Chloroflexus aurantiacus J-10-fl: one gene and its partner. The protein of the gene in region 2 interacts with the protein of the main gene of each other region in a pairwise test. Links are inferred from orthologs where the notes say so. Each region holds a gene or a part of one and is shown on either strand. Other genes may lie near its edges. The genes, in order: CAUR_RS09915 and ctaD.

Region 1 (10,607 bases), 330 kb from region 2 along the record:
GCGTAGCGCGCATTCCAGGCGTCCGGCAGATCACGCAGCTTCAGCGTACCTTCAAGCAACGCCAGCTCCAGGTCGAACCGAATCATCACGTGCAGGTTGTACGTCACTTCATCGGCATCGGTGCGAATCAGGGATGGCTGCACGCGATTGATTGCGCGGTAGAACGTATCGAGCGGTACGTTCCCCAATTGCTGCGGGAAGGTCTGCTGAAGTTCAGGGTAGAAATGCTCCCAGAATGGACGTGAACGTCCGATCAGATTTTCCCACAGCCGCGATTGGCTTTCGTGTACGCCAGCCGAAACACCGTTGCAGAGCGGTGTTGCTTCAAAGGCGGGTTCGATCCCCTGTTCGTACATCGCGTGGCCTGATTCGTGAAGTGTGCTAAACAGACCATCACCCAGATCGTGCTCGTTGATGCGCGTTGTGATGCGGACATCGCCGACCGAGAACTTGGTGGCAAAGGGGTGATGAGTCAAATCCTGCCGCCCACGCTCGAAATCGTAGCCGAAGCGCCGAATAATCTGCTCACCAAACGCAAGCTGGTCGTTGCGCGGGTAATACTGGCGCAGACAGGAATCATCGATGGGGGGCTGGGCAACAATCGCCCGAATGATGGGGGTCAGGCCGGCGCGCAGACGGGCAAACAGATCACGAATCACCGACGCCCGCATGCCATAGTCGCTAAAGTCGATCAGCGGATCAGCCGGATGCTCGTAGCCGGGAAAACAATCGGCAACCCTCCGACTCAGTTCGAGGGTGCGTTCGAGGTACGGCAGCATGGTGGCAAAATCGTTCGCCGGGCGGGCCTGGGTCCAGGCGTGATAGCTGGCCGCCGTATGGGCGGCAATCTCGCTCACCAGATCGGTGGGCAGGCGAGTCATGCGCTCGTAGTTGCGCTGGGCAACCCGAATTAAGGCCGCATCAGGATGTTCATACGGCAATTGCTCGGCGTAGGGCATCAATTCGGCCAGTAACCGGCCCAATTCGGGATCGGTGCTCTTCATGTGGGCCAGACGCGAGAGGGTCGCGAGCTGACGGGCACGGGCGGCTGCACCACCGGGTGGCATATATGTGCTCTGATCCCAACCCAGTACAGCAGCAGCACTGTTCAGATCGTCAATCTCCTGGAGGCGAGCACGAAGTTCTTGGAGACGGGTTTCCATGACATCTCTCTCTTTCTCAACTGCGCTGTCGCCAGGCCAACAACCGTTGTTGGGCGGCGCGCAGCGTCTCAGGACGCTTGGCAAAACAGAAACGGGCCAGCAGCGGCAAATCGTGCTGCCGGGCGTAAAAAGCAGAAGGGGGAATAGCAGCAACGCCAACCTCCTGCGTCAGGTAGCGACAGAACGTGACATCGTCGTGAAAGCCGGTGGGGGTAATGTCGGCCATCAGGAAATAGCTGCCTTCGGTTGGCAGGACTGGAAAGCCGACACTGACCAGAATCTCTTCCAGCAGACGATAACGAGCTGTATATTCAGCGCGAAACTGTTCATAATAGCCGTTATGCAAAGCTCCTTCCAGGGCAGCCGCGGCGGCAAATTGCAATGGAGTCGCGGTCGCAAAGGTAATCCACTGGTGCGCGGCGCGCAGGGCGGCGTTGAGGCTGGCTGGACCAACTGCGTACCCGATTTTCCAACCGGTGAGGCTGAAGGTCTTGCCCAGACTGTTAATGGTCAATGTCCGTTCCCACATGCCTGGCAGCGTCGCGATGGGTATATGGGTTGCGCCGGCAAAGACCAGTTGGTCGTATACCTCATCAGAAATCACGATCACGTCGTAAGTCTGGCACAGATCGGCGATCTGCTCCAGCTCGTCCCGGCGAAATACCTTACCGGTTGGATTGTGGGGTGTATTCAGCATCAGCAGACGGGTACGCGGCGAGAAAGCGGCCTGCAACTCTGCCGGATCGAACCACCACGTTGCATGACCATCGCCGGGGGGATGGAGGCGGACAAAACGGGGAATACCGCCGGCCATCGTCACATCGGGCAAATACGCATCATAAAACGGCTCGAACAGGATAACCTCATCGCCGGGATTTACCAGTGCCTGCACTGCGCCGAACAATGCCTCAGTTGCGCCACTGGTGACGGTCACTTCAGTCACCGGATCGACTGTCCGCCAGCCCTGGGCCTGCCAGGTTGCCGCAATCGCCTCTCGCAGACGCGGCACACCGATGTAGGGTGCATACTGGTTGGCATCGGCGGTGATCGCCTCTATCGCAGCCTGCTTCACCCATTCCGGCCCGGCGAAATCAGGAAAACCCTGGCCCAGATTCACGGCACCACATTGCACGGCAAGCGCACTGATTTCGGCAAAAATCGTGGTACCAAACTGACGAACCCGCTCGGCGCTGAGTGATAGTGTCATCGTGCACCCCTGGAAGAAGTTACAGGTACAGCGTGCCCGTATTACAGTGTAACCCTGCATCTTTACTAATGGTACCACAGAGTACTGCAACTTTTGCGAAGAAGACTACGTCATAGCCGCAGAAGTGCAATGGCCTGGTGTTGAAGGAGGAAACACATGTCGCTACAGAACGATCAAACCCGCCTGATTGGGATTCTTTTAATCACCCTCGGCGTGGTGACAATTTTCAAGCTCTGGTGGCTGGTTCCGATTGCGCTGCTGGCCGGGGGTGGCATCGCCATTTACCGCCGTCAACGCAACCTGGGCCGCACCGATGAAGCGGTGCAGGCGCTCTTGTGGGGTGTTGGTTTAGCGTTGCTGTCGCTGTTCAAACTGCTGTGGCCGGGCATTCTGCTGTTGGGTGGCGTCAGCCTGTTGCTGCGCGGTCGCGAAGCCGAGGTGGAACAGCGGATGTGGGCTTTGCTGGGGCAACTCCTGAGCTGGAATCGGCGGCCAACCACACCACCAACCAGCAACAAGGTGCAGATTGTCGAAAAGCACGAGGAAGCGTAAAGAGTCGGCAGAAAGGGCAGGTAGAACACCTGCCCTTTTTGATTCCCTCGTTAGCTGGTAGAGCGCGATAGACTGGTTCTGGGAGCGCGAGCCGCACATCCCCACCCGCCCCCTACGCATTACCCACATGTCACCTAACAGCCGGTACGACCCCTCATAGCACATCGTTCATCAGGCATACCAGGTGGTCATGTGTCCCGCAGCGTCCTGCTCCCCGCCGGCAGGCCAGCCGTGCGGGCTGAAGCCCTGCCTGACAGCGTGCAAGCCCCGCAGGGGCAAAGGATCACCATCCCCGCCGTCAGGCCAGCCCCGAAGAGGTTTTAACCCGCCGACTCGCCGGCTATCACCCCCGCTCCCGCACACGAGTTATGGGTAATGCATTGCCCGCTGGGGGCCGGGGAATGCCTGCACCATCTCCCCCGATCCGCTCCGGTACGCGAGCGATGCAGTATCCGAGTTGTGGGTAATGCATAGCGGGGGCTGGAGGGCACGGCCCGCCACCAGCGCCTGGCAGGCTAACCGATTCCTCAGCGGTGGAGCGATGAGCGCAGTTGGCGCGGCAGGATGGCTGCTACCCTCCATATGGTGAGCATGTGCATGGCTGGCGTGTAAGGGAATGGTACCGGCACCATGCGCGCCGGAGGCGCGCGCTCCCAGCTTCCGGCTGGAGAGCACGCCCGTCATCATTCTCCCGCTCCTCTCCCTGGGTGGGAGAAGAGCGGGGACTGGGGGGTGAGGTGAGGGGTTGGGATTGAGGTGATCGGGAACCATGATGGCGCACGCCCCTCCCTACTCCCCACTCCCCCGACGAGGGGAGGCCGGGAGGGTGGGAGAACACCCTCACCCCCGGCCCCTCTCCCGCGCTGCTCAGCGGGAGAAGAGGATCAGAAGTGCGCTCTCGCTGTCTCTACACCGCATCACACCGTGAACGAGACGACAAACGCTTCGCCGCGATTGGTAAATGTCGTTCGGCCATTCACGAACGCCTGGGGTGTTCCATTCACCACCGCCATCGCCGGGGTTGCCCCGTGAACGACAAGGGTGAAGGATGTACGGGCACATTCAGCAAAACCATCACCGCGCGTCGAACCGCTGATCGTGAGTTCCTGACCACGGCGTTCGACCCGGAACAGGGTACGGTAATATGCACCCTGTTGAAACGCCAGGGTCAACCCATCGTCCTCGTGTAACTCTGCGGTGTAGACACCATCGTGCGTTGGAATGAAGAGGTGTAACTCGATGGTTTCCGGGTAGTAGCCCATTGTTGAAGCCGGTGCATCCGGCCAGAGTGGAATAACGGCCCCGCCACGGGCGAAGAGGGGTAGGCGGTCGAGCGGTGCCGGTATCACCACAAATTGCTCACCGGCGTACCGCGTGTCGGTATGCCAATCGTACCACTCACCGGCGGGCAGGTAGAGCTGTCGGGACGTCGTGCCCGGTGTATACACCGGCGCAGCCAGCAGGTCGCGCCCTACCAGAAATTGATCGTCTATCTCGAGAGTTAAGCGGTCGTATTGATAGGCGAAGACCAGCGGTTGCTGTACCGGTTCACCGGTTTCCACGGTTCGCATGAAGGCCGTGACCAGATAGGGCATGAGGCGATAGCGTAATTCAATCGCGTTGCGGGCAATCTGCTCGATAGCCGGCCCAAACGACCAGACATACTGATCGATGTGGCCGTAGGCGCTGTGATTGCGACAGAATGGCGTCAACGCGGCACACTGCATCCAGCGGGCAAAAAGTTCGGGTTGGGTGTCACCGGCAAACCCGCCAATATCAGCGCCGATAAATGCCTGCCCGGATAGCGCTGTCCCCATGGCCATCGGCATACTCATCCAGAGATGATCCCAACGCGCACAATTGTCACCCATCCAGTTAGCGGCATACCGTTGAATCCCGGCAAAGCCGGCCCGTGACAGCACAAACGTGCGCTGGTTGGGGAAGGCAGTGTGTAATCCTTCCACCGTCGCCATCGCCATCAACAATGCGTACTGATTGTGATAGCGTTCGTGCGGTTCGCGGCCACCGTTGAAGCGCATCGCATACGGCGGAATATCACCGGTTGCCGGTTCGTTCATGTCATTCCAGATACCGGCAATGCCCAACTGCGCGTGACGTGCATTCTGCTCGCCCCACCAGGTACGTGCTTCCGGTTTCACAAAATCAGGGAACGCCGTGCGACCGGGCCAGACCTGCCCGATGTACAACTCACCACTGGCCGCTCGACAGAACAGATCGTGCGCCACCCCCTCGCGGAATAACGCAAAATCGGGATCGACCTTCACGCCGGGATCGACAATTGTGATCAGGCGAAAGCCCTGTTCGTACAACTGGCGAGCGAGGGCTGTCGGATCGGGGAACAATTCGTGATTCCAGGTGAATACGCGATAGCCATCCATATGCTCGATATCGAGCCAGAGTGTATCGCACGGGATGCGTCGTTCACGATGTCGGGCTGCGAGAGTCAGGATGTCAGCCTGACTATAGCGGTGCCAGCGACATTGATGGTAGCCAAGCGCCCAGATTGGTGGCGGCGCCAGCCGACCGGTTAACCAGGTGAATCCTTCGAGAATATCGGCAATCCGTGGCCCGGCCAGCACATACTCTGTGTATTGACCACCCAACGCACAGATGCCGTAGGTCTCGGCAGGCGAAAAATCGACATGCACCCGGTATGGATTGTCAAGAAAAAAACCGGCAGCATTCCCCGTCTGATCGAGATGGTAGAAAAACGGAATTGAGATGTAATAGGGATCGAACTCCGTGCTGGTATTCTTCGTGCGCGGATCGGCGGGATCACGACCGACGGCGAATTCGGCTTCACCATGCGGACTCAGTACATCGTTATTCCACAAGATAAAATCCCGCCCTTTCCGATTCAGGCGTCCGGTCTTCTCACCCAAACCGAGAAAGGCATCATCACGGGCACAAACTCGATGAAACGCGAAGGCATCATTGAGCGTTGCATACGCCCATGGCCGCCCATCAGGTCCGGTTGCGGTGGTCATCACCGAACTACCATCGCTCCGCCGGATCGTAATCGTAAACGGATCACGACCGATGATCACCTCCAGCCGCGCACTGCGCAACACCAGCGATGTCGTCGTTTCGGCGACGGTAAATGGCGGTATCGGCGCATGATTCAGATCAACGCAGACGGCATACGACGGATGCTCATCAAAATGACCGCCACGACTGATCTTCAAACGCACAATATCTTCGCGAATCCATTCCACCCGTAGCCACTCATGGTCGAGTGCGGCAAGAATGCCTCGTTCAATGGACTGGACGGCACCAAGCCGGGATAACGGCATAAAATAGCGGGTATCGGTCAGTCCTACCCGTGCCGGGGCTTGCGACATGGCGAACTCCTCAATGTGCAAAAGCGGTATCGAGGGATGATTGTAGCATAAGGAGATAGAGAGAGCTATCTTTATGACAGAGTAATATCTGAAGAGAGCGATGACCGTCAGTGTTGGTAGATGGCTGGAACCTGATCGTTCCGCACACCTGACGAGGGTGATCCGACTCAGGCGTTCACACTTTCTGTGAGGATGTAGAATACCGTTTCGACATAACCGGCGACACCAGATAACTGCCCCTCCTGGCAAACTGTGCTACAAACCATTACAATATCGTCGTACAATCACTTTTACGTAATTGTGAGGCCCAATGACGACGCCAATCAATACCGATCATCTGCAGAACACATTACGTGCGCTGGAGACGGCATATTCTATGTATCAGCGTGCCGTGGAAGAGCAGGAACCGACGACGCAGGAAGTCTTGCGGATGGCGATCATCAAGGGTTTTGAACTGGCTCAGGAGGTCTCGTTCCGGCTGATCCGGCGCCGCCTGCGCGATTTCGGCTACGGCATTCGCCGACTAGAAGCAACGCCGGTACGCGAGTTGCTACGCCTCGCCGCCCAACACTCTCTGCTGTCCATCCCTGAAGTTGAGCGTTGGTTTACCTATCGCGATAATCGCAACAGCACGGCTCACGATTACGGTGACGCCTTTGTTCAGCAAACGTTGACACTGTTGCCTGATTTCATCCGCGATGCGTATGCACTGGCAGAACGTCTCCGTACCGGCAAAACCATTGTCGAAGATGACCTATGACCAAGCCATACCTTGATCTACCCGCCCAATATCTCGCCCAGGTACGCACGATTTTGCAAACATACGTCCCCGAATACGAGGTTTGGGCCTACGGCAGCCGGGTGCGGGGCGAGGCATTTGCCGCCAGTGATCTCGATCTGGTGGTGCGGAACCCTCGTCATTTGTCACAGCCGTGTGACCATATCGTTGCACTACGGGAAGCGTTTGTCGCCAGTAATCTCCCGATTCGGGTTGATGTGGTGGATTGGGCACGGATTCCGCCTTCATTCCATCACGAGATTGAACGCGGGTATGTGGTGGTGCAACCGGCAATGAGTACCGACAACGTCCGGGAAGATTGAGATGCGGAACGTGGTGAAGCTGATGGCTACTCGACTGGCCGGGCGCGTTGGGCAACCTCCAGAATGGCGTCAAGAACCTGCACAATTTCGGCATCGATTGCTGGCAGGGGAACGTGCTTCGCCAAAACGTGAAAATTGGTCTTGCTCATTAGATTGGGCCGCTGAAGAATGGCGTAAAACCGTTGGAATAGTGGTGTGAGAAACTCATCACTGGCTTTAATGTCGTCAGACCATGGGTCTTTGCCTAACATACGAAGGGCCTGTTCGACATCATTGATCGCCTGTTCCATGGCATAACGCCATTCCTGAGCGAAGAGCGGTTCCGCGATCCGTTCACCTTCGGCTAACGCATACGCCAGCAGTGTCTCACGCTGACACACATAATTCTCCAGCTCGCGTTTCCGCCAGGTGTGTTGTCGTAGCGAAGGGTCTGACGACAACTGTTTCTCAAGACGGTCGTAGATCGCAATCCCTACCAGATCGGGTTTTGCTTCACGCAAGCCGTAAAAATGTTCAAGAGCTTTACGTGGCTGATTGGCAACATAATGTACAAATGGTCGGGCCAGATATTCCTGAGCCTGATGGTTGAGGCGTTGGGCAAATGCACTCAACAGGGCCAGGTCGGTCGAACCTTCCAGATACAGCACCCAGCCAGTCTGCTCGGCCAGGTAATAGTGATCGAAGCCGATTTCCCGGAGCGCTTTCAACACCTGCGTACCACGGTCATTGATGCGGTGTGGTTTGCCGACGAAGGCGACCACAACATCGCGGTCGGCTGCTTCGGCGAGTAATACTTCTGAATGACTGGCGGCAATAATCTGACTCCCCATCTTTTCTGCCTGGTCTGACAACACCGTGTAGATCTGCCGTTGACGCAAAATCTCAAGATGTGCATCAGGCTCATCCAACAGGAGGATAGCACCCGGATGCACAGCCATATGCGCCAGGAGGAGCAATGTTTGTTGCTGTCCGCGACCACTGGAAGAAATGTCCAGGGTTGTTCCTGAGCGTGTGGAATAGTCCATCACAATTTCGCCCCGTTCAGGAATATATTTTGGTTTATGCAGCGTCGCACCAAACAAACGACGAATGGAATCGCAAATTTCCTGCCATTTGTTCTCGCCATCGTTACTCTGCAACACCTGCCAGCACAGGTTACGCATCACTTCAGCGGTGCGACCCTCTCCCAAACGGACGCGAATGGAGCCTATTTCCAGCCGATCTTCGCGGGCAGCCAGGCCGGACATTGGTGGCAGGTAGGCGATCTGAAGATGTTTGAGATTCTCTGGTACGTTCATCCAGACCTTTTCCTGATCTGACAGGGGTGGCCGACAGTAAAATGACTCTTCGTTTGCGTAGTAAAACTCCAGGCGACATTCCCAGGGCACGTCATTGACGCCTTCAACACCAATTTCAATCAGCACATTGCGGGTCGCTACTTTATGGTCTTGCCTTACGCTTTCGCGAACGTGCAAATCACGCCAGAGGAGATTCGCAGCCGGGGTTGGAATGGCAATCAAATCCTGGCGGCTAATGGTAACTCCAGGGCGCTTGGTTGGAACGGTACCGCCGCCACGTCGTTCCAGCCAGCGTTTGACGCCAATATCCCATAGCGCCAGTGCCTGTAATGCTGATGTTTTGCCAGAGTTGTTTGGGCCAATGAAAATAACTCGTTCGCCCAGTTCAATCTCAACATCTGTGAAGAGTTTGAAATTACGAATGGTCAGTTTTGTTAGCATCGTCGATCACCAAAACGGGTTTATGTCGTTTTTGCCGGGATAATGTACATTCAGTCCATCTCATGCTTACTAATCAAACTTCCTACCCCCGTTTTACCCGAACATTGAACGGTACTATGTTCAGAATGCCAGTATCTCTCCAGTGCGCCGCTGTTGCTTGATGAAGATTGTACCATACTGATTTCATCTCAAACATCTCTCACAACGACGACGAAGAAGCCTTTGCCTATGCCACGTTACCTGCACCAGCTATGACATTTTTTTCACTACAAGCCGTTGCAAATCGCGCTATAGTACTATGAGGAATGGATCATTCGTCTGGATACGTTATCGGTATTGCACCCTATGACACGGCGTCCTCGTCCACGTTTACCACGTTTTCGACGGCGAAAGCCGTTACCGCCACCCTGGCCGATTCGGGGCCTGCTGATTGTTGGGCGTTGGCTCAATCGGCTCTTTTTTACGCTGTTGGTGTTGGTATTGATGGGAATGATGGGGCTGATGGGCCTGTATCTCTACTACGGTCGCGATTTGCCGCCGCCGGAGCTGATCGATCAGTACCGTAGCTTCGAGAATACGCGCATCTACGCCCGCGATGGCGTTACGCTGTTGTACGAGGTGATTGGGCCAGGGGTACGGGTGCCAGTAGCGCTGGAGCGTATTCCCCAGATTTTACGCGATGCAACGGTAGCAGTTGAAGATGCGAATTTCTATACCAATCCTGGGGTGGATTTGCCGAGTATTGTGCGGGCTTTCTGGCAAAATGTGAACGCTGGTGAGACCGTTTCAGGCGCCAGTACGATTACTATGCAGTTGGTGCGGGCAATTTTACTGACGCCTGAAGAAGCTCAGCAGCAGACAATTGAACGTAAAATTCGCGAAGCAATTCTGGCGATTCGGGTTGGGCAGGAGTATAGTAAGGAACAGATACTCTCGCTCTATCTGAACGAGGTGTATTACGGTGCGCAGGCGTATGGGGTTGAGGCGGCAGCCCAACGTTACTTTGGTAAGCATGTCTGGGAATTGAGTCGCGGTGAGGCAACCCTGCTGGCCGGTTTGCCGCAGTCGCCCTCGAACTACAATCCGTTTGAGAACCTGCCATCGGCGCGTGCCCGTCAGCGCATTGTGCTGAATCAGATGGTTGATGCCGGTTTCATCAGCCCCGCCGAAGCCGAGTCGATCTTTGCCGAGCCGATTCGGTTAGTGCGCCCCACCGTTTCTATTCAGTCGCCCCATTTTGTCTTTTACGTCTACGACCTGCTCGTCGCGCAATTCGGCGAGGAGATGGTGAATCGTGGCGGTTTGCGCGTGATCACCACGCTTGACCCGTTTTGGCAGGCGCAGGCCGAACAGGTTGCCGCCGAACAGATCGCAACCCTGCGCGCCCGCAATGCCAGCAATGCCGGTGTGGTCATGCTCGCCCCTGATGGTCAGATTCTGGCAATGGTGGGGAGTGTTGATTATAACGCGCCTGATGGTCAGG
Region 2 (16,694 bases):
TCACTTCGCCGACGCTCCGCGCCCAGATCAACGAGCTGCTGACCAATTTCCCGGCGGCGCGCTGGATTCAGTACGATCCGATTGGCCGCAGCAATACCTATGCCGGTACCAGGCTGGCGTTTGGGTCGCCGTATGAGCCGCGCTACAACTTTGCCGAGGCCGATGTGGTGCTGGCGCTAGACGCCGATTTTGTCAGCGAAGGTCCTGGTCGTGTGCGCTACGCTCGCGATCTGATGCAACGACGGCGGGTGCGTAAAGAGACCGCTGCGATGAGTCGGTTGTACGTCGCTGAACCGGTCTTCTCGCCAACCGGTGCGATTGCCGATCACCGCCTGGCAGTATCTGCCGGTATGGTTGGTCAACTGGCAGCCGCTATCGCGACGCAGTTGGGTGTAACCGCAGTGGTGCCGGCGACCGGTTTGAACGAAGCTCAGCAGCAGTGGGTTGCTGCTGTGGTGGACGATCTGCGCCGGGCCGGCAATCGGGCGGTGGTGGTGGTTGGTGAAGCGCAGCCACCAGTTGTGCACGCGATTGCCCACGCCATCAATCTTCAGCTCGGTGCCGTTGGGACGACGGTGGAGTACACCGAGCCGGTAGCCCAGCCGGGTGATCCGCAGGACCTGGTAACTCTGGTCAACGATCTGCGCGCCGGGAGCGTCGAGTTGCTGGTGATTATTGATAGCAACCCTGCCTTCACCGCGCCGGCAGACCTGGGTTTTGCTGAGGCAATGCGCCAGGCTAAACAGGTCGTGGTACTGAATCCCTACGAAGATGAGACAGCAGTGCTGGCGACCTGGTTTATTCCGCTGACCCATCCCCTCGAGTCGTGGTCGGATGCCCGTGCCTACGATGGGACAGCGAGCATCGTTCAGCCGCTGATCCGGCCATTGTACAGTTCGCGCTCGGCACACGAGCTGCTGGCAGTGTTGAATGGTAATATCGGTGCGACCGATTACGATATTGTGCGGTCTTACTGGCAGCAACAGACCGGCCTTGAAGATGCGGCTTTCGACGATTTCTTCAAGCGTGCTTTGAGCACAGGTGTGATCGAAGGCTCTCGCTTTGCCCCTGTGCAGGTTGCGCTGGTGAATGGTCTGCGTCTGGAAGCACCGGCACCTTCAGCAGGGCTTGAGCTGATCTTCCGCCCCGATCCGGCAATTTGGGATGGTCGCTTCGCCAACAATGGCTGGCTGCAAGAGTTGCCACGTCCAATGACGAAGCTGACCTGGGATAATGCAGCGCTCGTCAGTCCACGAACTGCGATTCGTTTGCTCAATCTACCCTTCGATCCGGCCAGTCTGGCTGCGCCGGGGCGGGCGCGTGAGCAGGCGCTGGAACGCCTGGCCGGTGAAAATGGTCGCATGATCGATGTGACAACACCGGTTGGTACGCTGCGACTCCCGATCTGGATTGTGCCGGGCCATGCCGATGACACGATCACGGTAACCCTTGGGTATGGCCGTGAGCATGGTGGTCAGGTGGCTGCCGGTGCCGGCTTCAATACCTATCGTCTACGGGCCAGCGCAACCCCGTGGTTGATCAGTGGTGTAAGCATAACAGCGACCAATGAACGCTACCTGCTGGTCAGCACCCAGGATCACTGGACGCTCGAAGGGCGCGATGTGGTACGTGCCGGTGAATTTGCCCGCTTTAAGGAAGACCCGAAATATATTGCCAAAGAGGTCTACACCGAAAAGTACGGTTCACCTGAGCAGAAGCCACAGTATCAGTCATTGATGCCTGGGTCTCTCCCTGGCTACGACTACAGCGTTGGTAATCAGTGGGGCATGGTCATCGACCTGTCGGCGTGTATCGGCTGCAATGCCTGCGTGATTGCCTGTCAGGCCGAAAACAACATCCCGATTGTCGGTAAGGACCAGGTCTCGCGCGGTCGTGAAATGCACTGGATCAGGATTGATCGCTACTACGCTGGCGAAGACCTCGACAATCCAGAAGCCTACTTGATGCCGATGACCTGTGCGCACTGCGAGCAGGCTCCCTGTGAGCTGGTCTGCCCAGTTGCAGCGACAGTGCACGATGCCGAGGGCATCAACAACATGGTCTACAACCGCTGTGTCGGTACGAAGTACTGCTCGAACAACTGCCCCTTCAAGGTGCGTCGGTTCAACTTCTTGCAGTACAGCGATCTGACCAGTGAAAGCCTGAAGCTGATGCGCAATCCCGACGTGACTGTCCGTAATCGGGGTGTGATGGAGAAGTGCAGTTACTGTGTGCAGCGGATCAGTGCAGCGCGCATCAGGGCGAAGGTCGAAGGTAATCGGCCAATCCGTGATGGCGAGGTTGTCACCGCCTGCCAGCAGGTCTGCCCAACCCAGGCGATTGTTTTCGGTAACATCAACGATCCGAATAGTCAGGTGGCTCAGATCAAGCAGCAGCCACACAACTATACCGTCTTCGATGAGCTGAATCTCAAGCCACGCACGAGCTATCTGGCACGGGTACGTAATCCCAGCGAAGCACTCGATGGTGGGAGTCATGCAGGGTAGCAGCACGCTGGCCAGTGTATCTGGCCAGCACTAGAAGCGAGCATTGGCGTATGGTGTACTCTGTTCGTAAATCAATCCTGACCCGGCTGGTACGGCTGGCGTGGCTGCCACTCTGCTTTTTGTTGGTGGCGTGTCACGTTGATATGTATGACCAGCCCAAGTACAAGCCAAACGATGTCAGTACCTTCTTTCCTGACGGCCGGGCGATGCAGCCGCCGCCGGCCAATACAGTACCGCTCAACAGTTATAATCCTGATTCGCCCCTGATGACCGGACGGATCGAAGGGCAACTGGCCGATCAGTTGCCACCAGAGATCAGACTTGATGCTGCCCTGCTTGCGCATGGTCAATCACGCTACAATGCCTTCTGCGCTCCGTGCCATGGTCTGGTCGGTGATGGTCAAGGGGTGATTGCCTATCGTGGACCAATGACAGTGCCGAGTCTGCATCAAGATCGATTGCGTACTGTGCAGATAGGCTATTTCTTCGACGTGATCACCAACGGCGTCGGCAGAATGTACAGCTATGCTTCACGTATTCCACCCGAAGATCGTTGGGCTATTGCAGCTTACGTGCGTGCGCTGCAATTAAGCCAGAATGCCGATGTTGCCCTGTTGACTGAGGCTGAGCTAGAGCAAGTAAGAGCCGGCCGCTAGGCTAGAGAGCGAGAGACGTGACGTATGTCTGCTCAAATCTTTCCGCGTAATGCAAATGCGATCTTTTTGGCCAGTCTCTTCGGCCTGGTGCTGTTGGTGATCGGAATCATCGCGGCGATGGTCGGCTTCTACCTCTCTCCATGGTATACTGATGTAGGAGTTGCCAAAGCCCAGCCGGTTCCCTTCAGCCACAAACACCACGTTAGCGAACTGAAGATCGATTGTCGCTACTGTCACGCAACCGTCGAAAAGGCTGCCACGGCTGGTTTTCCAGCAACCGAAACCTGTATGTCGTGCCACTCGCAGGTCTGGACAACCAGTCCCTTGCTGCAGGTGGTGCGAGACAGTTATCAGACCGGCGAGCCAGTTGTTTGGAACCGCATCTACGACCTGCCCGATTTTGTCTACTTCAACCACTCGGTACACGTTGCCAAGGGTATTGGTTGTAGCTCGTGCCACGGCCGAATCGATCAACAACAGTTGGCCGCCAAAGCCCAACCGCTGTATATGGGCTGGTGTCTTGGGTGTCACCGGGCACCGGAAGACTACATTCGCCCCCGCGAAGAGGTCTTCAATATGGAGTGGGATGTGAATGCGCTGTCACTGGCCGAACGGCAACAACTGGTGATCGAGTATCAGATTCCTACCGATGGCCGTCTCACCAACTGTTTCGTGTGCCATCGCTAGAGGAGATTGTCCTATGAGTCACGCTCATGCCCATAGTGAAGGTCCTTCCGCCGAGAGTCTGGCGCTCAATCATGAAGTGAGTGATGCTCGTTCACAGCCGATAATTTGGGGCGTGGTGATAGTTGGCGTCGTATTATTGCTGGCTTTTGGCTTGATGGCAGGGCTTTTGGTGATCACTGCCGGTTCGGTAACCGATGCCAGCAATATACTCTCAAATAGTGAGATGTCGCAGATGCAGATACCACCAGCGCCGCGCCTCGAACAAAATCCGCGCGTTGATGGTGATCGGATTATCACCGAGGCTACCGAGCGCCTGGAGAGTTATGGCTGGGTGAATGAACGGACCGGTCGTGCGCATATTCCTATCGAGCGAGCGATGGAATTAATCCTTGAACACGGCCTGGATGCCGTAAAGTAGCCGGTATCAATCACTAGATCGTGAGATGTTGTCATGAAGTGCCGGACGTTCATCACGCTGATTGGCTGGTTCGCCATCTTGTTGCTGGCACCCGCAGTGGTGTCAGCGCAAGGTGGCCGCCCAAATCCGGCTGATAATGTCGCTTTCGAGCAGCGCATGGGCGAACAGGTGCCGCTCGATGCCGTCTTTATCGATGAGCAAGGGGAGCAGGTTCGCCTGGAGCAGTTCTTCACTTCCGGCCAGCCGGTTGTGCTGGTGATGAGTTACTACGAGTGCCCCATGCTCTGTTCGTTTGTGCGCGAAGGGGTGCTGGCGGCACTGCAACAGGTGACGCTTACCGCTGGACGTGATTTTCAGGTGATCAATATCAGTATTGATCCACTTGAGACGCCAATGATGGCGGCCAATGTGAAAACGTTGACTTTGCAACGCTATGCCCGGCCCGATGCCGAACAGGGATGGCATTTTCTGACCGGTAGTGAGGAGCAGATCCGGCGTGTTGCTGATGCCATTGGTTTCAGGTATGTCTATGACGAAACCATCGATCAGTACGCGCACGCGGCCGGATTCGTTGTGCTGACCCCAGAAGGTAAAACGGCTCGTTACTTCTTTGGGATTGAGTTTAATGCCTCTGATGTGCGGCTTGGGATTGTTGAGGCATCGTCTGGTAAGGTCGGTAGTGCGATTGATCAGATTTTGCTACTGTGCTACCAGTACAATCCGGTTACCGGTAGTTATACTCCGGCGATTATGACGATCCTACGGATTGCCGGTGTCCTGACGGTGATCGGGATTATTACGCTGATTGTGACGTTGAGTCGTTCAACACCCGGCGGTAATTTGCCGCCACCACGTGAATCGGTGCCGGCTTAGTGGTAGTTGCGACTGGGGCGGCAATGCCCCCGGACAGGACGAAGGTATGCGCGATTTTCCGTTATTTCCCGATCAGGCATCAACCTTTGCAACCCAGGTTGATCAGCTCTACTTTTTTCTGGTGGCCCTGAGCCTCATTTTTGCCGGGGTGTTACCGTTTGTTATTCTCTATCTGATCGTTCGTTATCACCGTAGTCAGAAGGTTGATCGGAGTAATCCGGTTGACTCCAACCTTAAACTAGAGCTGACCTGGACGATAATCCCGTTAATACTGGTCATGCTGGTCTTCTTCTGGGGTGCGTTTTTGTACGTACAGATGCGAACTCCACCGGCGCGCACTCTGGATGTCTATGTGATCGGCAAGCAATGGATGTGGCACGTGCAGCATCCAAACGGTAAGCGCGAGAATAATGAGCTGCACGTTCCAATTGGCCAGCCCGTGAAGCTGATAATGACATCGCAAGATGTGATTCATAGCTTCTACATTCCGGCGTTCCGCGTGAAGCAAGATGTGTTGCCGGGCCGCTACACAATCATGTGGTTCGAGGCGACCAAACCCGGTGAGTATCATCTGTTCTGCGCCGAGTACTGTGGTACTGAACATTCGCTGATGATTGGTCGGGTTGTCGCCATGCCGTTGGCCGATTACGAGCGCTGGCTGGCAACTCCTGGGCCGGTAGTGTTACCTGATGGTTCGATTGATACGGGCCAGCCGACGATAACTGCAAATCTCGGCGATCCAATGGCTGCGGCGGGTAGTCAACTCTTCACAAGCCTGGGTTGTGCCGGCTGCCACGCAATGGCCGGTGGTGGCGTTGGACCGAGCATGCAGGGTTTGTACGGAGCAACAGAGAAAATGGCTGATGGCTCGACAGTCACGGCTGATGAGAACTATCTGCGTGAGTCGATCCTCAATCCGAATGCGAAGATTGTGGCCGGCTATCCTGCGGTTATGCCATCGTATCAGGGGCAGATCAGCGAGGATCAGCTTAACCAATTGATTGCGTATATTAAGTCACTCGCCGACACGGGGAATTAGTCTATGAGCACGCTTTCTCTTCCACAGACGAGCTATATTCACGATCATTCGCGAACGTTTATTGATTGGCTCAAGTCGTGGTTGCTGACGGTTGATCACAAGCGGATCGCAATACTCTACCTGTTGGCGATTAACTTCTTCTTCCTGCTCGGTGGCCTGGCTGCTACTGTGGTACGGATTGAGTTGATCACCCCGCAGGGCGATCTGATGTCGTCGGATGTCTACAACCGGGCTTTCACGCTGCACGGCGTGATCATGGTCTTCTTCTTCCTGATCCCGTCGATTCCGGCGGTGCTGGGTAATTTCCTGGTGCCGTTGATGATCGGTGCCCGTGACCTGGCATTCCCACGGTTGAATCTGTTGAGCTGGTATCTCTACATGATCGGTGGTATCTTCGCCCTGATCGCAGCCGTCTTCGGCGGTGTTGATACCGGCTGGACGTTCTACACTCCCTTCAGCTCAACCTATTCCAACTCGAACGTGGTGATGACGATTACCGGTGCGTTTATTATGGGGTTTTCCTCCATCTTGACCGGTCTTAATTTCATCGTCACCATCCACAAGATGCGGGCACCTGGTTTGACCTGGTTCCGTTTGCCACTCTTCATCTGGGCGAACTATGCAACCAGTATCATTCAGATTCTGGCAACACCGGTATTGGGTATCGCGCTGCTGCTGGTGATCGTCGAGCGGGTTTGGGGTGTCGGTATCTACGATCCGGCGCTGGGTGGTGATCCACTCCTCTTCCAGCACCTCTTCTGGTTCTACTCGCATCCGGCAGTCTACATCATGATTTTGCCGGCAATGGGTGTGGTCAGCGAGTTGATCAGCACCTTCTCGCGCAAGCGAATCTTCGGCTACGAGTTCATTGCCTTTTCGAGTATTGCCATCGCTATCCTGGGCTTTCTGGTCTGGGGGCACCACATGTTCGTGAGCAGCCAGTCGGTGTACGCGGGGCTGATCTTCTCGTTTATCACTATGCTGGTTGCAATCCCGTCAGCGATTAAGGTCTTTAACTGGACGGCAACGCTCTACAAGGGTTCAATCAGCTATCGCACGCCGATGCTGTACGCGCTCGGTTTTATCGGTCTGTTCGTGATCGGTGGTCTGACCGGTATCTTCCTCGGTGTGGTAGCGGTTGACCTGCACGTGACCGATACCTACTTCGTGGTCGCTCACTTCCACTACGTGATGGTGGGTGGTACGATTATGGCCTATCTGGGTGGCATTCACTTCTGGTGGCCGAAGATGACTGGTCGCATGTACAACGAGACCTGGGGCAGCATTGCGGCACTGATCATCTTCGTTGGCTTTAATATGACCTTCTTCCCCCAGTTTATTCTCGGCTACCTGGGTATGCCACGGCGCTATCACGTCTATCCGCCGGAGTTCCAGATTTTGCACGTGATGAGCACGGCTGGTGCCAGCATTCTGGCGATTGGCTTCATCGTGCCTCTTATCTATCTGGGTATCTCGCTGTGGAAGGGGCGGATTGCCGGTGACAACCCGTGGGGAGCGACCGGTCTGGAATGGAAGACTTCATCACCACCACCAACCCACAATTTCGATAAGACGCCGATTGTGACCGAAGAGGCGTATGCGTATCCGCCGGAAGCTGCCGAGCGTGATGCGGCGTCCTGGCGACCGGGTTCACCACTATAAGGCTGGTGGTACTGATAGCAGAACACCAGGTACAAGATTGTCGGTAGTGGCGTTGATAGGTAAAGGCAGAGGAGAGAGCGTTGGCAACGATCACTCACGAAGAGGCACACGCCCATACGCACGGCCCGGAACTGCAACATCAGTTCGAGACGCCGGAACAGCAGAAAGAGGCTGCAACGCTAGGCATGTGGGCCTTCCTGGTCACCGAAATTATGCTCTTCGGTGGTATCTTCATGGCCTACATTGTCTACCGATGGGCTTTTCCCGAAGCATGGGAAGAGTCGGCGGCACTGCTGAATACACCGCTGGCCACGGTAAATACCGTCGTGCTGCTGGTCAGCTCATTAACTGTAGCGCTGGCAGTCAATGCTGCCGAAGAGGGTAACAAGCGTCGGTTGTTGACCATGCTGGTCTTGACGATGCTGCTTGGAGTGACCTTCCTGGTCATTAAGGGTTACGAGTATAGTGAAAAGTTTGCCCACTGTGCCGGTGCGAAAGACCCGATCAGTTGGATTACCGGCACCGATTTGCACGAGAGCCATGAGTGTCTGGTGCCAGGACGTAGTTTCTTATTTCCTGCAGAGCACGGCACGGCGGGTGCTACGCATGGGGCGAGTGCCGGTCATGGAGCTTCCACCGGTCTGATGCAATCCGGTCATCAACTATTCTTCTTTCTCTATTTCTGTGCGACCGGCCTGCATGCCATCCACATGCTCATCGGTCTGGGAGTGATGGGGACGATCACGGTGATGGCACTCCGGGATCGGTTCTCACCAACCTACTTTACGCCGGTTGAGATTGGTGGTCTCTACTGGCACCTGATTGACATTATCTGGGTATTCCTCTTCCCACTCTTCTATCTGGTTTAGGAGGGCGCGATGGCCGAGCGACACGAACATCAACATGCTCACCACCACGGCGCCGGGCATGCCCATATCTCGCGGGGGACCTATTATCGGGTCTTCGGAGCGCTGATGGTGCTTATGGTGCTGACCGTCGCTGCCTGGTGGGTGGAGAAGAACCTGATCCATATTCCGGGCTGGCTGGCGGTGACGATTGCAATGAGCATTGCAATCGCGAAAACGGTTTTGATTGTGCTCTACTTTATGCATGTGAAGGTCAGCAGCCGAATCTCTCAGGTCTACGCTGCCGGTGCATTTGTCTGGCTGATCATTCTATTTGTAATTACCATGGGCGATTACGTTGCCCGTGGCTGGCCACCGCAGGGTGGACCGTTACCGTAACTCTTCCTGGTGTGGTGGGTGAGGGCCGGTCAGAAAATGACCGGCCCTTTTGTTATTGGTGACTGTCGATGTAAGGTGTGTTAAATTTGATATCCCAGGTTGCTACCTTTGTCACCACAGAGACACAGAGGGCACAGAGGATGTGGATAACTCGGGTTACTTCCGTAAGGCGTGACGTAGCACGTTCTTGGGAACTGGTTGCTCCCTCCATCGTTATGCGGTACGCCAGACGGTGTTGAGAGCAACGTCGTGCTGTTCGTCCTGAAAGTCAGCCTCCGTGGTATGCTCACAACATACGTGGCAACTTGAGTTCAATCTGATACGGGAACATGCAATGTCCAGCGAAGTGGGTTCGTTAGGGGCGGGTTCAGAACCCGCCCCTATCACCACACAAACGGCAAGGATGATATCGAAGATACAATCCACTACGTGGTACGCGATCCAGGGCATACCTTTCGACACCCCCTCGTTCGCCGCATCTCTTGTGATGACCACCGCCGGGTGCGGATGGTGCCATTGCTGAGGCATAGCCACGTTCTTCTACTCACCTCGCATCCATCCGGGTTGTGCCGGTAATTCCCACGGATCGTCGCAGCGGAATGGATAGTCACGGTTCGTGGCATATCCGGTGATAGGCAGTGCTACCCATGGTCGTTCAACATGTGCGATGAACGCACATTACTCGTCGATGCACAACATGTCTGCCCGTGGGATTTACAAATACTGCGGCACATCTGGGGTACTCATCTGGCGGCGCAATGAGAACGACCACATCATCCGTAGCCAGGCATCCCTAAATCGCATGCGCGACGACATCGTCAATCATCCATACGTGATGGCAATATGATCAGCAACATGCAACGTTCATTGAAGTAGGGGCGGGTTCTGAACCCGCCCCTACCATCATCCACAAACGGCAAGGGTTATATCGAAGATACAATCCAATACGTGGCACGCGATCCAGGGTATACCCTTTCGACCCCACGCGACACGTGAATCCTTGCCGGTGAAAGCTAACCAATCCAGCACGTGATTGCGCTGTGGATGTGCGGAATGGTTTCGGGCATCGCTAGCGAAAGATAGCTTGTAAGTCGGCAAGTGTGGTGTGGGCCAGGCTGGGCAATGTCAGGTCGGCAGGCGGTAGCGGAACCTGCCCGGAGATCGCGCCGGGGATGGCGACGACCGGGCAGCCGGCTGCCCGGGCAGCCCGGATGCCGTTGGGGGAGTCTTCGAGTACCAGGCAGGTTGCTGGCGGCAGACCCAGGCGGCGAGCTGCTTCCAGGAAGAGATCGGGTGCCGGTTTTGTTGCTGCTACATCATCAGCCGTGACGACTGTTGCGAAGAAGGGGCGTATGCCTAGACGTTCAAGCCAGCCTTCAACCCAGCGCCGGCTACTGCTACTGGCAACTGCACAGGGTAAGCCCTTTGAGTGTGCTTCGGCTAGCAACTCAGCAACACCGGGCAGAAGCGTTTGTGGCGCGCTTAGTTCATCCTTGCGGGCCTGTCGGCGAGCGAGGATCGTATCGCGTGCCGCAATGACTTGTTCGGCCAATTGGGGATCGCGTTGCCGGAGTAACGCGACGAGATGGGCATGAGCATCAAATCCGGCGTTTGCGCCAAGGGTGATCGCCCAATCGTGGACGCTTAGGGTAACACCATATTCGGCATAGATCTCTTGCCAGCTTTGTAAGGCGGGTGTCTCGGTATCGACCATCAGGCCGTCGAAGTCGAAGATGAGGGCATGGATCGGCATTCAGGTCTCCTTTGCATCAGCGATCCGTTGCTGCCAATGTATAGATTCCACACTCATTGTACTTGAGTTGATGTGCGTGCTGTTTCATGCAAGCTCGTGTCGGCGCATGTTGTATCAACTCTTGCCTATGCATCGTACAGGTTGTCGGCACTGCGCTGAGGCATTGGCAGGCGTGCCACTGGTGAGATGCTGATGGTTCGTTGACGGTGCGCGAACTGGTGCATGTGTAGTTCGCCTGCGTGGTGGGTGATGAGCAGGTGACGGTGGTGCTGCGTCTGGCAGTGTGCCGGGACATCCCCCCCACCCCCGCTGGGCTATGCATTACCCACATGTCACGTTGCGTTAGGTCGGGCTGCAAGCGCTCTCCGTGGCGCGGGCTTCCAGCCAGCGTGCCGGCATCCTCGCCACCGCCGTCAGGTGCTGGCCGTGGCCGCTGGTGCGCAGGCACGAACCAAGTGCAACAACACCGTTACGCCCAGGTATCGCATGTATGCCCGACTGACTCTATGATTGTCACGAGCACATCCAGTACCGCCATGACCAGGATGGGTAACGGTGTGCCACACGCCGGATCGTGAGCACGGCTGGCGCGGCAGCATGGCTGCCGCACTCCAAACCGTGCGACACGTGCATGCCGAGCGGGTACGGCAATCCATCCAGCACGTGCTGGCACGGCTGGAGCTGCGCACTATCACCGGACCAGTCGCCCACAACAGCATCCATAGCGATCATCACCGCTGATTCGCACGTGGTTGACACCAGGTATGGGTAATGCGTAGCCGGGTGGGATAGGGGAGGGCAGACGTGTGATCCAGGGCTTCCTAATAGGGTAGACGTTGTATTCGTTCATCTATCCTGGCCGTCCGTGAATGCCGCCAGGGGCGGGAGCTTGCGCCTGGCTCCTCCTTCGAGCACTGGTACCGGCACCATGCGCGCTGGAGGCGCGTGCGCTCAGTCGGGATGCCAGGCGGTGAGCGCGCCGGAGGCGCACGCTTGCAGGGCATCGCCCCCACCCTAGCCCGCCCCCGCTGGGGGCGGGAACTGCCGGTGCCGGATGGTGACCGCTGGCGTGAGTGGGTTCAGGGGGGTGATACACCGTTGGTGGCGGGCACGGCGCGGGCTGGCGAGTGCGCTGGAGGCGCGTGCGCTCAGTCGGGATGCCAAGCGGTGAGCGCGCCGGAGGCGCACGCTTGCAGGGCATCGCTCCCCAATCTACCCCGCCCCCGCTGGGGGCGGGAACTGCCGGTGCCGGATGGTGACCGCTGGCGTGAGTGGGTTCAGGGGGGTGATACACCGTTGGTGGCGGGCACGGCGCGGGCTGGCGAGCGCGCTGGAGGCGCGTGCGCTCAGTCGGGATGCCAAGCGATGAGCGCGCCGGAGGCGCACGCTTGCAGGGCATCGCTCCCCAATCTACCCCGCCCCCGCTGGGGGCGGGAACTGCCGGTGCCGGATGGTGACCGCTGGCGTGAGTGGGTTCAGGGGGGTGATACACCGTTGGTGGCGGGCACGGCGCGGGCTGGCGAGCGCGCTGGAGGCGCGTGCGCTCAGTCGGGATGCCACGCGATGAGCGCGCCGGAGGCGCACGCTTGCAGGGCATCGCCCCCACCCCAGCCCGCCCCCGCTGGGGGCGGGTGTAGACGGTTCAGGGAGGGTCAGTAGTGTGTAGGGTACACGAGGTAAGCGCGCCGGAGGCGCGCGCTCCCAGTTGCGATGAGCGCGCCGGAGGCGCACGCTTGCAGGGCATCGCCCCTACCCTAGCCCGCCCTTGCTGGGGGCGGGAACCAGCGGTGCCGGATGTGGCTCCCGCTGGTGTAAGCTGGTGCCGGTGAGGAGCGCGCCGGAGGCGCGCGCTCCCAGTCGGGATGTCAGGCGATGAGCGCGCCGGAGGCGCACGCTCGCAGGGCATCGCCCCTACCCTAGCCCGCCCTCGCTGGGGGCGGGAACCAGCGGTGCCGGATGTGGCTCCCGCTGGTGTAAGCTGGTGCCGGTGAGGAGCGCGCCGGAGGCGCGCGCTCCCAGTCGGGATGTCAGGCGATGAGCGCGCCGGAGGCGCACGCTCGCAGGGCATCGCTCCCCACTCTACCCCGCCCTCGCTGGGGGCGGGAACCCGCGGTGCCGGATGGTGACCACTGGCGTGAGTGGGTTCAGGGGGGTGATACACCGTTGGTGGCGGGCACGGCGCGGGCTGGCGAGCGCGCTGGAGGCGCGTGCGCTCAGTCGGGATGCCAGGCGGTGAGCGCGCCGGAGGCGCACGCTCGCAGGGCGTACAGACTCGCCCCCACCCTGGCCCGCCCCCGCTGGGGGCGGGAACTGCCAGTGCCGGATGGTGACCGCTGGCGCGAGTGGGTTCAGGGGGGTGATACACCGTTGGTGGCGGGCACGGCGCGGGCTGGCGAGCGCGCTGGAGGCGCGTGCGCTCAGTCGGGATGCCAGGCGGTGAGCGCGCCGGAGGCGCACGCTTGCAGGGCATCGCCCCCACCCCAGCCCGCCCCCGCTGGGGGCGGGTGTAGACGGTTCAGGGAGGGTCAGTAGTGTGTAGGGTACACGAGGTAAGCGCGCCGGAGGCGCGCGCTCCCAGTTGCGATGAGCGCGCCGGAGGCGCACGCTCGCAGGGCGTACAGACTCGCCCCCACCCTGGCCCGCCCCCGCTGGGGGCGGGAACTGCCAGTGCCGGATGGTGACCGCTGGCACAGGCTGGTGCCGGTGAGGAGCGTGCCGGAGGCGCGCGCTCGCAGGGCGTGCAGACTTGCCCCCACCCTGGCCCGCCCCCGCTGGGGGCGGGAACTGCCGGTGCCAGATGGTGACCGCTGGCGTGAGTGGGTTCAGGGGGGTGATACGCCGTTGATGGCGGGCACTGCGGGTTGTTGCCGGTGAGGAGTGCGCCGGAGGCGCGCGCTCCCAGTCGGGATGCCAAGCGGTTAGCGCGCCGGAGGCGCACGCTCGCAGGGCGTACAGACTCGCCCCCACCCTAGCCCGCCCCCGCTGGGGGCGGGAACTGCCGGTGCCGGATGGTGATCGCTGGCGCGAGTGGGTTCAGGGGTGCGATACGCCGTTGATGGCGGGTACGGCGTGCTGGTGCCGGTTTTGCGTGCAGGCAGATTATCACGGATGATCAAACCAGACGGATGTGTCCGGCACATATGTCGGCTCCGTGATCAGACAGGAAACTGCTACGATTTGCGCCGGATCGTGAGCGCGGCTGGCGCGGCAGCATGGCTGCCGCACTCCAAACGTCGCAACACGCGCATGATGAGCGGACAAGACAACCAATCCAGCGAGTGATGGCACTGGAGATGGTCGGCAGATTTCCTCGCTGCCAGGCAGACAGACTGGGAGTAGGATACTGGCTTTGGTGGTTGGTCAGCGTGCAGAAGCTTGCGCGGTAGTCTCGGAGCACGGCAGCACAGCTTTTATGAAATAAGTTCATATGCGTTGATTGCAGGCTGTGGCCTGCGCTGCCCCCTATGATGGTGGCCCGGTATATTGAGCCGATGGACTGATGGCAGCAGCAGGTGCGCAGCATACAATACAGACCGGGATGGTTTTATCACCGGGGTAGCCCGTGAGGTGGTTGTTACCACAGAGCATCGTTTCACCACCTGGAATTCTGCTACGGTGCGTTCAAGGAGAGGTTATGGCGATCAATGTTGATCAGGATGTCCGATTACGACCATTTGATGGGTCGGTAGCGGATTATGCTCTGTTGGTTGCAATTGGTAATGCGGTATTTCCCGACAATCTCGAAACGGTTGAACAGGTTCAACACTGGGATGCCAGGCGGCCAGCTCACTGTATTCAGGAGCGGTGGTTTGCTGAGGTGCACGGGGAGGTGGTAGGGGTCGCCGAGTATTTTCAGCCACAATGGATGTATCACCCACGCAAGTTCTTTGTCAGTATTGCCGTTCTTCCGACGTGGCAGGGCCAGGGTATTGGTCGTTATTGCTACGACGTATTGATGGGTGATTTGCAGAGTCGCCATCATCCGTTACAGGTGCGGGCGAATTGCCGTGAGGATCAGGAACGTGGGATGCAGTTTCTCGCCCGACGTGGTTTTCGGGAAGAGATGCGGACCTGGGAGTCGCGACTTGATCTGCACACCTTTGATCCGGCACCGTTTCGCGCTGCCATTGATCGTGTCGTGGCCCAGGGTTTCACGATCTGCAATTTGCGAGAATTGCTGACACGATTACCGGATGCTCGCCAGCGCCTGTACCGCGCCGCGATGGAGATGCGGGCAGATGTGCCGCAGCCGGAACCGTTTACGCCGCCCGATTTCGCTTCGTGGGAACAGTCTCTGTTCAACGACCCAACGCTCTACCCGGAAGGATATTTTCTGGCGCTGGACGGGGAAGAGATTGCTGCGCTCAGTCAACTCTGGAAATCGGCTGAGCCTGATGTGTTGATGACCGGTCTGACGGCGACACGACGAGCGTATCGTAAGCGTGGTCTGGCAATGGCGCTTAAGGTACACGCGCTTACCTTCGCGCAGGCCGCAGGCTATCGCGAAGTGCGTACCTATAATGCAACGACCAATCGGTCGATGTTGCAGATTAATGATGTGCTGGGGTTTGTTAAACAACCGGCCTGGGTTGAATTTGTGAAGGACCTGGATAGTGTATGATCCATATACGACCTTTCCAACATCAGGATGCAGATTATCGCGTGATGGCCGATGTCTATAATGCGCTGGCGCCGGATGCACCGCTATCGGCGATAGAATGGCGTATTCGTGATGAAATTCACAATCCGAATTTGCCACTCTGCCGATGGATTGGCGAACTTGATGGTAGGGCCGGTGGGTATGCCGAATATTATCAGCCGACATGGTGTGCCGATCCTACCCATTTGGAGATGCAGATCGTTGTGCATCCGGCCGTTCAGGGGCGAGGTTTGGGCCGGGCACTCTGGCAGCATCTGCAGATGGCCTGGCAGCCGCTGCGACCGCACCATATCTGGCTTAAGGTGCGTGAGGACTGGCAGGCCGGGTTGATGTTTGCCGGTCGGCGGCAGTTCCACGAGAGTCGGCGGGTTTGGGTTTCCCGGCTTGATCTGGCAACCTTTGATCCGCAACCTTTCAGCGGTTCGATTGAGCGGGTGACGGCGCAGCAGATTGAGCTAATCAGCTTTGCGGCGCTGGCAACAGCCGATCAGGGGTTTTGGCAGCAGTTGTACGAGTTTGAACGACAAACAACCGGTGATGTACCGTCGCCATTTCCGGTCACGATGCCGACCTACGATCAGTGGATCAAGCTCTATCAGCCTGACCACGGCGCGCTGTGGGAGGGCAGCTTTGCTGCGGTACACGAGGGGCAGATCGTGGGGATCAGTACGTTAGAAACTATTGATGATAGTACTGATGTCGAGGTTGGGTTTACGGCGGTGCGGCGCGATTACCGTGGCCGGGGTATTGCGCTGGCGCTGAAGCTCTGTACAATTGCGTATGCCGGGGCGCAGGGGCTGAGTGGGATTCGTACCGATAACGACAGTACGAATCTGGCGATGTGGCATATCAATGAACGGTTAGGTTTTCGGCGTGGGCCGGTGTGGATTGTTCTCCACCGGTGTGAGCAGAATGAGGAGGTGACGTGAACGGGTTGCCGTTAGTTGAATTGAGTGGCGATGCCTACACTCAGGGTTGGCAGCATGGCCGTGCGTTGCGCGAGGCGATTGCTGCCAACCTTCGCATCTATATGACGCGCTTCGAGCGTGAGTTGCGGATACCACCGGATGAGGTCTGGCGGCGGGCGCTGCGTTATGCGGCTGTGATCGCTGAACAAAATCAGGATTATGCAGCCGGTATGCGCGGCATTGCCGAGGGGGCAGGGGTTGATCTGGCAGCGATTGCGGCTTTGAAT

Evidence for each region.
Region 1: the proteins of ctaD (region 2) and CAUR_RS09915 interact in binary tests that used the Escherichia coli proteins (3 or more experiments, as listed by UniProt). The link is inferred for Chloroflexus aurantiacus J-10-fl from one-to-one orthologs.

The regions. Positions count from the first base shown.
Region 1 is NC_010175.1:2,599,503-2,610,109, forward strand. Bases 276-3,216 are described here. They hold CAUR_RS09915 (methionine aminotransferase), read right to left. Parts: upstream 2,371-3,216; coding sequence 1,180-2,370; downstream 276-1,179. Other genes in these bases: CAUR_RS09910 (carboxypeptidase M32), read right to left, coding at 276-1,163; CAUR_RS09920 (hypothetical protein), read left to right, coding at 2,527-2,922. Also shown: more of CAUR_RS09910, read right to left, coding at 1-275; CAUR_RS09925 (glycoside hydrolase family 31 protein), read right to left, coding at 3,840-6,284; CAUR_RS09930 (nucleotidyltransferase substrate binding protein), read left to right, coding at 6,595-7,044; CAUR_RS09935 (nucleotidyltransferase family protein), read left to right, coding at 7,041-7,385; CAUR_RS09940 (AAA family ATPase), read right to left, coding at 7,412-9,124; CAUR_RS09945 (transglycosylase domain-containing protein), read left to right, coding at 9,470-10,607. UniProt on the Escherichia coli protein: Shows aminotransferase activity with methionine and histidine as substrates, and to a lesser extent also with phenylalanine.
Region 2 is NC_010175.1:2,919,897-2,936,590, forward strand. Bases 5,679-8,512 are described here. They hold ctaD (cytochrome c oxidase subunit I), read left to right. Parts: upstream 5,679-6,183; coding sequence 6,184-7,842; downstream 7,843-8,512. Other genes in these bases: coxB (cytochrome c oxidase subunit II), read left to right, coding at 5,679-6,180; CAUR_RS11190 (cytochrome c oxidase subunit 3), read left to right, coding at 7,923-8,512. In the rest of the region: CAUR_RS11155 (TAT-variant-translocated molybdopterin oxidoreductase), read left to right, coding at 1-2,507; CAUR_RS11160 (c-type cytochrome), read left to right, coding at 2,558-3,163; CAUR_RS11165 (cytochrome c3 family protein), read left to right, coding at 3,188-3,850; CAUR_RS11170 (hypothetical protein), read left to right, coding at 3,864-4,268; CAUR_RS11175 (SCO family protein), read left to right, coding at 4,302-5,141; more of coxB, read left to right, coding at 5,188-5,678; more of CAUR_RS11190, read left to right, coding at 8,513-8,711; CAUR_RS11195 (cytochrome C oxidase subunit IV family protein), read left to right, coding at 8,721-9,086; CAUR_RS11200 (HAD family hydrolase), read right to left, coding at 10,156-10,839; CAUR_RS21230 (hypothetical protein), read left to right, coding at 11,437-11,580; CAUR_RS11210 (hypothetical protein), read right to left, coding at 13,758-13,979; CAUR_RS11215 (GNAT family N-acetyltransferase), read left to right, coding at 14,474-15,460; CAUR_RS11220 (GNAT family N-acetyltransferase), read left to right, coding at 15,457-16,428; CAUR_RS11225 (C45 family autoproteolytic acyltransferase/hydrolase), read left to right, coding at 16,425-16,694. UniProt on the Escherichia coli protein: Cytochrome bo(3) ubiquinol oxidase is the terminal enzyme in the aerobic respiratory chain of E.coli that predominates when cells are grown at high aeration.